Regions from separate parts of the Gottfriedia sp. NPDC057948 genome, predicted to be linked through region 1. Evidence: riboswitches for the same ligand, from Rfam matches in the RefSeq annotation. Region 1 holds a riboswitch; each other region holds the start of a gene.
The links. A riboswitch is a leader RNA that binds a small molecule or an ion and turns the genes downstream of it on or off. The one in region 1 is predicted to bind thiamine pyrophosphate.
Positions count from the first base shown of each region.

Region 2: it holds a riboswitch for thiamine pyrophosphate, as region 1 does, so the genes downstream of both, thiT (energy-coupled thiamine transporter ThiT) here and thiD (bifunctional hydroxymethylpyrimidine kinase/phosphomethylpyrimidine kinase) in region 1, are expected to answer to the same signal.
Region 3: it holds a riboswitch for thiamine pyrophosphate, as region 1 does, so the genes downstream of both, ACFVRR_RS12870 (ABC transporter substrate-binding protein) here and thiD (bifunctional hydroxymethylpyrimidine kinase/phosphomethylpyrimidine kinase) in region 1, are expected to answer to the same signal.

Region 1 covers NZ_JBHVPN010000002.1:355,923-360,526, reverse strand. The annotation lists gene cytX (putative hydroxymethylpyrimidine transporter CytX) at 1-751, opposite strand, end outside; gene thiD (bifunctional hydroxymethylpyrimidine kinase/phosphomethylpyrimidine kinase) at 744-1,550, opposite strand; TPP riboswitch at 1,685-1,795, opposite strand; gene ACFVRR_RS05590 (FeoB-associated Cys-rich membrane protein) at 1,901-2,056, opposite strand; gene feoB (ferrous iron transport protein B) at 2,075-4,075, opposite strand; gene ACFVRR_RS05580 (FeoA family protein) at 4,069-4,299, opposite strand; gene ACFVRR_RS05575 (hypothetical protein) at 4,518-4,604, opposite strand, start outside.
Region 2 covers NZ_JBHVPN010000009.1:26,272-30,875, reverse strand. The annotation lists gene ACFVRR_RS14620 (hypothetical protein) at 1-342, opposite strand, end outside; gene ACFVRR_RS14615 (low molecular weight protein-tyrosine-phosphatase) at 356-832, opposite strand; TPP riboswitch at 1,185-1,289, shown strand; gene thiT (energy-coupled thiamine transporter ThiT) at 1,511-2,092, shown strand; gene ACFVRR_RS14605 (WxL domain-containing protein) at 2,227-4,308, opposite strand.
Region 3 covers NZ_JBHVPN010000007.1:50,630-55,233, forward strand. The annotation lists gene ACFVRR_RS12855 (ABC transporter ATP-binding protein) at 1-115, opposite strand, end outside; gene ACFVRR_RS12860 (ABC transporter permease) at 112-879, opposite strand; gene ACFVRR_RS12865 (thiamine-binding protein) at 879-1,169, opposite strand; gene ACFVRR_RS12870 (ABC transporter substrate-binding protein) at 1,182-2,174, opposite strand; TPP riboswitch at 2,263-2,372, opposite strand; gene racE (glutamate racemase) at 2,605-3,396, shown strand; gene ACFVRR_RS12880 (RrF2 family transcriptional regulator) at 3,494-3,937, opposite strand; gene hmpA (NO-inducible flavohemoprotein) at 4,124-4,604, shown strand, end outside.

The DNA.
Region 1 (4,604 bases):
TCATTAAAACAGCAACCGGGTCTACTTCATTAAATGCTAATACTGCGCCTAGCCCAATAATATACATCCAAGAGCTACCAAACATATAACCTATAAAGCTACCAATCGCTCCATCTTTTGTTGTCTTCGCGAAACGAGTATAATCACTAATTAATGGAATCCACGATAATGGCATAATTACTGATAATTCAACGGCTGCACCAAAAGATAGTCCAGAAGTGCTTGGTTGAGTTAAGATTTTATCACTTTTAAAAATGACAAAACATAGCACAATTGTTAAAACAAATAGTAAACCAACCGCTAAACTATTAAGTTTTTTAGAAGCATTTTGTCCAAAGTACAACCAGATTGCGATTAATACTCCAATTACTAAACACCAAACCCATAGGTGGTCAAACCGATAATCTTTTATTGTAACTAAATTGATTGAGCGAGCTCCAGTTAAAATCATAATTGCTGTCCAGCCTAGTAACTGTAGAACATTCAAAATCGAAAACAAATAGCTACCATAGTTACCAAATGAAATTTTTGTAGATTCCATTGCTGATAACCTTTGCTGAGAACCAATGACTCCACCTAAAATTAGCAATAATGTTCCAAGTAAATGCCCTACTAAAATGGCCGTCAAACCTTTCTTAAAACCAAGTGGTGCTACTAGGGCACCAGTCATAATTTCTGCTACAGAAACTGCCGCACCAAACCAAAGTGTTGTAAAGTTCCACTTCGTCATTTTTGCATTTTGATTAGACATATTGGACTCCTGCCTTTTCATACAATGAGTAAAAATGATGTACAGGACCTACCCCTTTTCCGATTGAAAAGGAATGTTGGATTGCTAATGTTATATAATTTTTCGCCTCTCTAATAGCCTCATTTAATTCAAGTTCATTTGCTAAATTAGATGTAATGGCTGAAGATAAAGTACAACCTGTACCGTGGGTATTAATTGTATTAATTCTAACGCTATTAAAGCTTGTAAATTCGTCACCATTAAAACAAATATCGGTAGCCTCCCCCTCTAGATGACCACCTTTTACAAGGACGTTTTTAGCACCTAATGAGTGAATTTGAATAGCAGCTTCTTTCATCTCTTCAATGGTTGTAATTTTTCTTCCAGTAATGACTTCTGCTTCAGGAAGATTTGGCGTAATAACCGTTGCTAACGGAATCAATTCTTGAATTAAAGCTTCCTTTGCATCCGGACTTAATAAGTCAAATCCGCTTTTTGAAACCATAACTGGATCAACTACGATTTGCTTTGGTTTATATTGCTTTAATTTCTCAGCAATGACTTTAATCGTCTCTATTTGAGATACCATTCCAATTTTTACAGCATCCACTTTAATATCAGTAAAAATTGCATCTAACTGACTAGCAATCATCTCTGGTGTCATATCTTGTACTGCAAACACTCCTTGTGTATTTTGAGCAGTTACTGCTGTAATTACACTCATTCCAAAAACACGATGAGCTGAAAATGTCTTTAAATCCGCTTGAATCCCTGCACCACCACTTGAATCAGAGCCTGCTATCGTTAATACTTTCTTCAATTCTCTTCCCCCTATTTCATGAATAGAACTCTTTGATCTTACAGATAGAAGATGACACTTGATTTTAAATACAAAAAAGCACAAATCCCATAAGGACTTGTGCTCGAACAAATCAATGTTATGAATACAAAATATGTATTCTACGTTCACTTTCCTACGCTGGCATTATCCAGATCAGGTTAAAGGGTCAAAGACTTATGTGTCTTAATCTCAGCCGAACATTTACGGCACCCCTAGTACTATTCAATTATTAAAGTTTATTACTTTATCATCTTAATTAATCCTTCTACTTTATTCAAGTATTTAGACAGTTTACTTTAAATTTTATCTTTTTAGTTAATTCTATATTGCTATTTTGAATAATTTACAGTATCACAATTTGAACTACAAGTCTTTGCGATTGAGCAAGAGCCACATTTACCTTTTTTCGTTTTCTTTATATATCGTAAAAGTGTCCACCCTGCATATCCAAAAATAAGAGCTCCTATTATAATATTGACAATCATAAGTAGATACCCCTTTCTTTAATAGCCTAAGAGACTTCCAACTTGATAGATAATTAGCGCTAATATATACGCAATAACTAATGCATATCCAACTGAGAAATACGTCCATTTAGCTGAACCTGTCTCTTTACGAATTGTCGCAACAGTTGCAAGACATGGTACATACAATAAGACAAATACCATAAAGCTAAATGCAGAAAGTGCAGAAAACTGTGTTGACAATATTCCTTGTAAAGAATGTGCATTTGGCACATGATAGATAATATTCATGGCAGATACGACTACCTCTTTAGCCAAAAATCCTGTTAGTAAAGAAGCACCTGCTTGCCACGTCCCGAAACCTAAAGGTGCAAGTATTGGTGTAAGTATTCCACCAATCATTGCTAAAAAGCTATCATCCATCGAAACACCTAAACCACTTGGTCCCATATAAGATAATAACCATATTACTACAGAACCACCAAAAATAAACGTACCTGCTTTTCGAATAAATCCTTTACCTTTATCCCATGTGCTTCTAAATAAAGCTTTACCTTGTGGCATACGATACGGTGGGAGTTCTACGACAAATAATGAAAACTCACCCTTTAATATAGTAGATGAAAAAACCTTAGCTAATACTAATGCAACTACTATTCCGAGTATATAGAGTGAAAAAACAACTATTGCTTGATTTTTCGCAAAAAACGCGCCAACGAATAGTGCATATACCGGTAAACGCGCCGAACAAGACATTAATGGTGTTAACAAAATCGTGAGTAGTCTCTCTCTAGGCTGTTCAATCGTTCTAGCAGCCATAACTCCAGGTACATTACAACCAAATCCAATAATCATTGGAATAAATGCCTTACCAGTTAAACCAACCATTTCCATCGAACGATCCATTACTAAAGCCGCTCGAGACATATATCCAAAATCTTCAAGGAATGAAATTAGTAAAAACAAAATAAAAATTTGTGGAACAAAGACTAAAACTCCACCAACACCGGCAACAATACCATCAAGAACAACTGCTTTTATAAAATCAGATGCATGTATTGCATTTAAGCCGTTTGTTAGCCAGTCCGTTACAGGTCCTGATAAAAACCCATCTAATGCGTCAGATAAGGGTAACCCCAACCAATCAAAAGTAAGCTTAAACATTAAAAACATTGTAACTAGGAAAATAGGAATACCCAAAATTGGGTGTGTCACAAATCGATCAATGCGATCAGTTAATGTAACTGCTTCATTAGATTCTTTCTCTACAGAACTTCCAATTAATTTTGAAATGACTTCTTTTCTTATAGAATAAATCCATTTTGAAGGTGATACACCTTGTTCACTGTTTAATTGTGCCTCTGTTATTTTAATTACTTGGTCAATTTTACTAAAATCGTAGGATGAAGCGATAAATTCAATTACCTCTTTATTGCCCTCTAAAATTTGTATTGCAGTCCATCTTTTAGGAATAGATAAAGTTGAAGGTAATAGCGTCATAATATTTTTAATACCGTCTTCAATAATTATTCCATAATCAATTTCAAACTCAACTTCAGATTGAGGAATTGTCTCTAGTAATTCGTTTACCTCGTTTGTTCCCTTACCAGATCTAGCGTCAATTGGAATAACTGGTACCTGTAATATCTTTGAGATACTAGCAGGATCAACTGAAATTCCTCTTCTTTTAGCAACATCAACCATATTTAGACCAATAATCATTGATTTATTAAATTCTAGAAGTTGAAGAGTGAGCATTAAATTTCTCTCTAATTGAGCAGCGTCAACAATATTAATCATCCCATCAAATGTTTCATTTACAAAAAAATGCGAAACAACGGCCTCATCTTTTGAAAGAGGGCTTAGAGAATAGATACCTGGCAAATCAATTAGATTTCCAAGTTTATTTTTTATACTCCCTACCTTTTTTTCAACGGTAACCCCACTCCAATTTCCTACATATTGGTATGTACCTGTTAAATTATTAAATAGAGAAGTTTTTCCTGTATTTGGATTTCCAATAAGCGCTATATTTAACATATTTTTTCTACCTTTATCCCAGATGCATCATGAAATCGAATGCCAAGTGATTGTCCGCAATTTTCAATCATACAAGGCCCTTTGAACGGCATTGTACATTGTAGGCAGACCATAGCCCCTTCACTTATCCCTAGATCTAAAAGACGTCTCTTCACTGCCTCACCTAGTGATGACAAGTCCGTTATTTTTGCTTTTTCGCCTTTTTTTAATTCTGAAAGTAACATAAGTGATTCCCCCGGATCAAAACTTATTATATAAACAATTAATAATGATAATCCTTATCAATATCTTTATCTTAAGTGAAGACAAGTTAATTGTCTACCTGCTTTTATGAAAACGTTAACTTAAGAAAAAATTCCCAAAATTTCGTGAATAAAATCAAGAAAAAACCTACAAAGATATTTCTATGTAGGCTTTTTTAGAAAAAGATGATTATTGTTTATTATTTTAAATCTTTAACTTCTTTTAATACACTTTCTAATTCGTCACCAGCTTGGTTAAGTGTATCTGCATTCAATGGGGATACTTT
Region 2 (4,604 bases), on a different contig from region 1:
ATCTTCAATTTTCTCTTCTACAGCTTCCACTGCTTTCTCTGTTACTTTAGAAGAGCCTTTATCAAACTTATTTAATGTTGAATCTTTAATTTCGATCCATTTATCCTTTACAATCTGTACATTGCCTTCTAATTTCTCAACTGAGTTTTGTACTACTCTCAATTGATTTCGAACAGCACCTTTTACGATTTCTGGATCTTCTTTAATTTGATTTAATTTGTTTGTTACGCTTCTTCCTTTACGTGAGATTTTCTCACGATTTTCCTTGTTAAGTAGAGTAACCCCTGCACCAATTGCGACTCCGACTAGAATATTGCGTAAAGCTTTGTTACGTTTTGACATTCTACATCCTCCTCTAAACTGTTAATTGGTGTTGCTTTAAAATATGCTGAAGTAAATGAGAGCATCCTTCTGTAATGATGTCATATACTTCATTAAAATTACCCGTATAATATGGATCAGGCACTTCCTTCCACATTGATGCTGGAACATAATCTGAAAGTAGTGAAATCTCTCCTATACAATTATTTCTTGCTAAATTCATTAAATCCTCTTTATTCTGTGCATCCATAGCAACAATATAACTAAAATATTTAAAGTCATTTTCTGTCACTTTTCGAGCTTTCATACCTTCGCAGGTTATACCTTTTTCACTCAATAAACCTTGTGTTCCCTTATGTGGAGCGTGACCTAAATGCCAATCTCCAGTACCAGCTGAGTCTATCATAAATTGTTTATCTAACCCTTTTTCTGTCACTAAATGACGAAAAACAGCCTCAGCCATTGGCGATCGACAAATGTTACCTAAACAGACAAATAATACTTGAATCATCTAAAATGTCTCCTTCAAATTATTTACACTTTCTGCCAAAATTTAGCTGTTTCTTTCGTATTCATTCTACACGGTAAATTTTAAAATGAAAAGCAAGCCATTGTGAATAATTTATGACTAGTATAAATAAGATAAAAGTTATAATGCTTATTTTTTACATAATAGCTATGATTACACTCATTTTTTAAAAATAATTTTAATGATTATCTAAAAGTTTAAATTGGTTAATGTTTTTAGCGATTCTCACAAAGATTCCATTAATAATGGCCAAATTTTTTTAATTTTTAAAGATAAATTAATTGTATTTTTAAATGACCTTGACTATATTTAGTAAAGACAACTAAATGTAAGCTAAAACCACAAGGGGAGCCATTTGGCTGAGAGTGAATAGAGTAGCTATTCTTACCCTCTGAACCTGTTAGTTAGTACTAACGTAGGGATGTGGCACGATGAAAAAGCAACGCCGGGCTCATCATGCTACCCAGTATTGCTTTTTTTATTTATTCCTACTGAAATCTCCTTAATTTGAAATGTGGAAGCGGCTCGCTTTTGCCCCGACACCACAAAGGGCAAGGCGCTGGAACTAGACATTATAAAATGTGACTAATCGCCCAGACATCATTACTTACAAAGTGTTTCACTACATAAGTTGTCCACTAGATAAAGGGGGAAATATATATGAAGACATCAAAGATTCAATTAATGACAGAAATAGCAATGTGTGCAGCACTAGCAATCGTTTTTGATTTCTTACCATTATTTACTGCACCTCAAGGTGGCTCTGTTTCATTATCAATGATTCCAGTTTTTCTAATTGCTTTTCGTTGGGGATTAAAGCAAGGTTTAATTACTGGGCTTTTATTAGCAGCACTACAAATCGTTACAAAGCTATATTTTGTTCATCCAATCCAAGTATTTTTAGACTATATTCTGGCATTTACTAGTCTCGGATTAGCTGGTCTTGTATATAAACAAATAAAAAATAGTTTAGCAAATGGCAATAAAAAAAGTGCAGCTGCTTATATAATTTTAGGAACTTTTATCGGTTCACTAGCTCGATTCATCTGCCACTTTATTGCTGGGATCGTGTTTTACGGTTCATACGCTCCAAAGGGTACACCAGTTTCTCTTTATTCATTAGTATATAATGCTTGGTACATGGTTCCTTCTTTTATTATTAGTGCAGTTTTATTAATCATTTTACTTTCATCTGCACCAGTTCTTGTTCATGTTAAAAAGAATCGAAATCAAGCAGCATAAGTTTTTAGTCAGTCTAAAGTTCCAACGCATTCAAATAAGAAAGTACAAGATACCCCACCGAGTAGTCTTTTTTATTACTTACTCGATGGGGTATTTACTTTCATTTTAACATCTATATAGGAAGTTTCTTGATTTTAAAGTGGTGCATCTACTAATGTCCATGTTAATGTTGTTTTATATTTGGCACCTACTTCTTTATAAGCTGCTCCAGGCACGAAAAGGGTTATGCTAGATGGATTCTGTCCAAATGCAATAGTCCATGTTCCAAGTCCCTTTCCTTCATCTGCAAAAGCTAGATTCTGGGCACCTCCACCGGGTATCAATGTCACTGTATTGGCTACTGGTTTATACTGCGCATGAGTGGATGAGTTTAAAATAGGATTATTTAATTTTAAAACTGCACCTGTTAATTCATTATTACCACTCTTGAATTGTTCATTTTGCTGCACTGTTAGTTTCCATCCGGTTTTTGTTCTCCGATGGTCTGTTACTTGAATAAAATTTGGTACTTTAATGATCGAACCATCTGAAGTTTGTTTTACTTCATCTAATTGAGCAGTATAAACTTCATTTTTACCTGAAGCTTCCTGCGCACCAAAATGGAAATTTGACACATAGTCAATACTTAACGAACTCTTTGTTCCAGGTTCATGAGGATTCTCTGGGTCAGTTGGGTTAATAGGTTCGACTGGACTTGTCGGGTTTGTTGGATCGACTGGATTTTTTGTTTCTGCCGTTACCGTTACATTTGTATCTGTACTGGTATTACCTGCGACATCTGTTGCAGTTGCACGTACTACATCCCCATCATACAATGTCCACTGTGGTACCTGTACGGAGAATGAACCATCCGCTCCGGCCCTTGTCGTTAAAAATGATTGGTCAGGTAATGCTATTTTCACAGTACTATTCGCCTCTGCTGTTCCCGTTATACTTGTACTGATATCTGTAATCGGATTTACAACTGGCGGTAAAATAGTTTTGTCTACTGTAAAGTGTAGAATTTTTTGATTACCTGCTTTATCAGTGATCACTAATGTGTGTTCCCCATCAGTTGGGTTTATTGTGCCAGAAGAAATAGTTGCCCCATTTAATTTAGCAGTATCAATACCGCTTAGTGCATCACTGAATGTAATGTTTGTTGCTGTATTTTTATTATATAATTGCCCGTCAGCATAGTTGGTAATAGGTAGTTCTTTATCAATTTTGACTGTAAATTTAGCTCCAGGGTCGGTTACTGGATTACTTTGATTTCCAGAATCATCTTTTGCTCTAATTAGAATATTTGTCGTACCTTGAGTTGAAACTGTATAATCAACGCCTGTTGAGGTGGCATTACTTAAACCGTTTTTACTCCAAGTGCCACCATTATCAGTAGAAACTTCATACGTTGTGGGATCGACACCATGATCGTCAGTTGCTGTAAAGTGAATTGTCGTGTTTTTATTGGTCCATGATGCACCACCTGTGTAGCCTTCTGGTATGGTAATAGTCGCATTCGTTATTTTTGGTGCCTCAGTATCTAGTACTGTAACAGAAACATGATCAACCTGAAAGATTTGAAATCCACTACCATCAAGAGCATCTTTTATACCGTCTTCAAAATAAATTCTAAAATTCACTTTAGTTCCGATCGCAGTGAAAGTAGTCGTTATATTTTGAGGTCCTGTGTATTCTCTCCATTCTTTATCTGTCGTTAGAGCGGTATTACTTTCTGTGTCAGATACAAACCAAGAATACTTAGGATCGGTATTCGCATTTTGAATAAGTTTAAAAGGAAACTTTAAGATATAAGTTTGTCCTGGAATTGTGTTAATCGTTTGGTTCATTGCTATTAACTCTTGAGAATCTACAGTGTTTAATACCTTTATTAAAATCCCACCTCCTGGAATAGGTTTAACATAACTTTTTGGGTTGACTTCACCAAATACCTTATACCAGCCGTCACCTTGATCCTCTAAATTGAAGCTATAAGGACCTAGACTTTGGCTTTTATTTAAATACGCCATAAATGACCAATTTGGAAAAGTAGTTGTTTGACTATCAAAATTAAAAGTAGGGTTTTGGACCAAGTTTGGAAATGTTGCTGCTTCTGTAATTGTTGGTTTAAGTAGTCCCTTTAATCCAAGTAGACTAGGTTGCGTCCCGCTCGTCATGATGACAAAAATGGATGCTAAAACAATCGCTTTAAAAAGTCGTTTTCTTTTTTTCACCATTATATTTCTCCATTCCAAAATAAAAAATTTTCTTCACTATCCTTTTCCGGATCTGAAAATCACATTAAAACCTCCAACTTTGTTTCTTTGCTGAACTCACAGTTAATATGTGAAAAATGTAACATGATTATCTTCGATGGTTCAACGACATTTTTTACCTATATCAACGGTAATCACGTTGAGTTTTAACTTGTTTTTTGTTTGAGATGTTCTTCTTACTATTTTAGGTTTAACTGCTACAAATGGTGATGTCACTTGCTTTTAGTTAGATTGATCCAACCAAATAGTAAAAACAT
Region 3 (4,604 bases), on a different contig from region 1:
TACCAGATGGACCTAGAATCGATACAAATTCACCCTCGTTTACATAAAGGGATATATTTTCTAATACTTGATGACCGCTATAACTCTTTGATAATTGTTCCACTTGTAGTGTCATTTCCGTTTCTCCCCTTTAACTTTCCATTTAACAGTAAAACGTTCAATTACAACTATTAGGAAGAAGAAAAGCATACTTAAAAACATAATGATAAAAATTGAAACAAATACTCGATCTGTTCTAAATGAAGATGAAGCTAAAGTCATATAGACTCCAATTCCAGATTTCGCTCCTAGCCATTCAGAGATAACTGCTCCCATAACACTATAAGTCGCTGAAATCTTTAAGCCAGAAAAAATGGAAGGTAGAGAAAAAGGCAATTCAACTTTCCAAAAAATTTGTGATTTGGATGCTCCCGCCATTTTCATATAATTTATTAGTTCACTTGGTGTTTGTCGGAAACCATCCAACGCTGAAACTGTAACAGGGAAAAAACAAACAAGAGAAATAATAATTAATTTAGGTAATACACCAAATCCAAACCAAATAATTAAAAGCGGTGCCAATACGATAATTGGTACATTTTGCGAAAGAATTAATAATGGGTAAAAAGCTTCCCTAACACCTGGAATTAAATGCAATAGAAATGCGATTAAAAATCCTAATAAACTACCAATTAACAAACCAATAATCGTTAATTGAATAGTAGAAGAAATATGAGGAAGTAGTGAATCAGTTGATTTCATTCCTTCTTTAAAGATTGCGATTGGTCCTGGTAATAACCAAGATTCGATTTTCCAAATTTTAATACTTAGCTGCCAGCAAATTAAAAAAAGCAGGATGACAACGATAGGTTGCCATCCTTTTATATTTTTAGATTTCATTAACGGTACTTCTCCGTTAACACATCCATCGTAATACCTTGTGGTTGATAAAGTATTTTCATTTGAGTTATTACATTGTGGCAACCTATTTCAATCATTCTTTCATTCATTTTTTGAACAACCATTAATAATTGATTCAAGTCGCCTTCCATAGTTGTTTCCAATGGTTGAACTTGATATTTTACACCTGATTCATCAATAATTTTAATTGCTTCATCAACTGCTGGAATAACATCCTCAATATTATTTGTTTTCGGTATAATTTGGACACTCATTAAAGTAGTTTGCATTTTTGCTCCTCCTTATTTCGCTGGTAAGAATTCATTCGTAAATGCTTCTTTTGGCTTAAAGTTTCCTTCTAATAATTTATTTTCAGCTAAGAAATCAGCATAGTTTTTCCAAACTGATAATTTTTGCTCACCCCAACGTTCTGCATCATCTTTATATTTAGATGCTAACCATTCTTGACTTTTTTCCACTAATTTTTTATCTAAATCCGGATTATCCTTTATTAAAATCGATGCAGCTTCTTTTGGGTTATCAATCGCAAAATTATATCCTTTTGATGCTGCAGCCACAAATGCTTTTACTATTTTAGGGTTTTTACTAATCATTTTTTCATTCGTAGCTAAAACTGGAGTATAGTAATCTAGCTTTTTACTATAATCAGTTAAATAAATCATGTTTAATTTTTCTCCACGTAGCTCTGCTTCAATCCCTGTCCATCCTTGATAAATCCACGCAAAATCGATATCTCTTTTTACCGCTGTAAAGAAATCAGCCTCTCCCATATTAACGATATTTAACTTATTAACATTAGCATTTTCTTCTGACATAAGTGATTTTAAAATAGCCTTTTCAACCGGTGAACCCCATCCACCATATGTTTTTCCAACGAAATCTTTTGGAGACTTAATTCCTTTTTTCACTGGTGATGCAAAGCCAGAAGTATTATGTTGAATAATTGCTGCAATTGATACAATCGGTACATTTTGAACTCTTGCTTGTGTAATTGACTCTTGATAAGAAACCCCAAAATCTGCTTTACCAGATGCAACTAATTGGTCTGCACCTGTTTCTCCTGGGCTGATTATATCTACATCAAGTCCTTGTTCCTTAAAGTAACCTTTTTCCTTAGCAACAAATAGCCCAGTATGATTTGTATTTGGCGTCCAGTCTAGTACGACTGTCACCTTTTTTAATTGCTTTGGCTTTTTAGTCGTAGCAGTTTTGTTTTGACCACACCCAGTTAACATTAAACAAATAGCTACTAAAAATACTACTAGTTTTTTCATTATCTATATCTCCTTTTTGTTTTTTGTTTATACAAAAAGAAAACGTCCGGATACTAACCCGGACGTAAATGCGCTGTAAAAAACATATCTAAAAAGAGATACTGTTCCCTACGCTGGCATCACCCAGATCAGGTTCTAAGAGTCAACATCTTAAGGATGCTATCTCAGCCAGCAACACTGGCTCCTCCACATTTTTTCTCATATATAAACTTTTCCTCATTAATATAACAGATAATGATTGAATTTACGAATTATTTTTAACTTGTGTTTAAATGTTTTAATACTCTGTTAATAGGAGAAATAAAACTATGAAATTTTAACATTTTTAAAAAGAGAATGATAAACAAAAATATCATTTCTTATAGTAAAATCTTAAATGAATAAAGAATATACTACATCAACAAATTATTAAGTAAAATGAGGGGATTTTTTGAATAAACCAATCGGAGTCATTGACTCAGGTGTTGGGGGCTTAACAGTTGCCAAACAAATTATAAGACAATTACCTAAAGAGGACATTTTATACTTAGGCGATACTGCAAGATGTCCATACGGATCACGACCATATACGGAAATCAGAGAATTCACTTGGGAAATGACTAATTTTCTATTGGAGAAAGATATAAAAATGTTAGTCATCGCCTGTAATACAGCAACTTCAGTCGTCTTAAATGAGATGCGGGAAAAACTTCAAATACCAGTCATTGGAGTTGTCCGCCCAGGTGCTAGAGCAGCAATAAAATTAACACAAAATGACCAAATCGGTGTCATTGGGACGAATGCTACTATTAATAGTAAAGCATATCATTCCGCACTAAAGCGGATTAATGACAAAGTTATAATTGAAGGCTTGGCATGCCCAGAGTTTGCTGGAATTGTTGAAAATGGGGACTACAATAAACCTGAAATATTTGAGATTGTTAAACACACTCTTGCACCGCTTATTGATTCAAATATTGATACCCTAATTCTAGGTTGCACGCATTATCCATTACTTGGTCCAATCATCCAAAAAGTGATGGGACCATCAATCCAACTGATCAGCTCTGGTGATGAAACAGCTTTAGAAGTAAGTGCAATTCTGGATCAACAAAATATATTATCTAACTCTGAAATTACTTCACATGAATTTTTTACAACTGGAGATCCAACCATTTTTAGTAAAATAGCTTCATCCTTATTCCAAGAACCGATGGAAAACGTAAAGTATATTAAACTATAAAGGTCAATAGACCACTTTAAATGAAAAAAACCAACAAAGTAAGCCTTTGTTGGTTTTTGTGTTTTTAAATTACGAACGCTCTTCTATTTCATAATATTTATTCTTTTGTATTACTTGAAAAATAATCTTTAAGCATCGCATTGTTCTTTACAATATCATCTAAAGTATATTGATCTAATACATGTAAAAATTGTTCTAATGCATTATTAAATATATGTTTTAAAGAACAAACAGGTGTAATAACACAAGTGTTACCGTGTTCAAAACATTCTACAATATTAAAGTCTTCTTCAGTTTTACGAATTATTTCACCGATATTTATTTCTGATGGTAATTTAGCTAAACGGATTCCACCGTTTCTGCCACGGATCGTTTCGATGTAACCCATCTTTCCTAAATTATAAATTATTTTCATTAAATGATTTTTTGAAATATCATAAGCTTCAGCGATGTCCTTAATATTAACTAATTTTTCACGTGGCTCAGAGCTTAGAAATATTAGTACACGAAGAGAGTAATCCGAATAAGTTGTTAAACGCATAACTTGTCCTCACTGTTTTATTTAAGATTAATCATAGCATAATTGTGAACTTTTTTTAAACTTTTATGCATTTTTGCGAAAAAATACATAAAAGATGTATTTTATATATTGCTTTAAATAAATTCTAGGTCTAAGATAAAGATGTATTCACAATACTACTTTAAAACGTGATTAGGGGGATTTTTCATGCTTTCTCAAAAAACAATTGATATTATTAAGTCAACAGTTCCAGTCTTAGAAGTAAAGGGTACAGAAATCACTAAAGTATTCTATAAAAATTTATTTACTAATCATCCTGAACTATTAAATGTATTTAATCATACAAATCAACAACAAGGTAGACAACAAACTGCTCTTGCAAATACTGTTTTAGCTGCTGCACAAAACATTGATAAACTAGCAACAATTATTCCTGTTGTAAAACAAATTGCGCAAAAACACCGCAGTCTTCAAGTTAAAGCAGAGCACTATCCAATCGTAGGGCAACATTTATTAAGGGCAATTAAAGAAGTACTTGGTGATGCTGCAACTGATGAAATACTAGGTGCTTGGGCGGAAGCATATGGAGTTATTGCACAAGTATTTATCGATATCGAAAAAGAAATGTATGAGGAAGCATCTTCTCAAGAAGGCGGTTGGTCTGAATTTAAAGAGTTTAAAATCATCG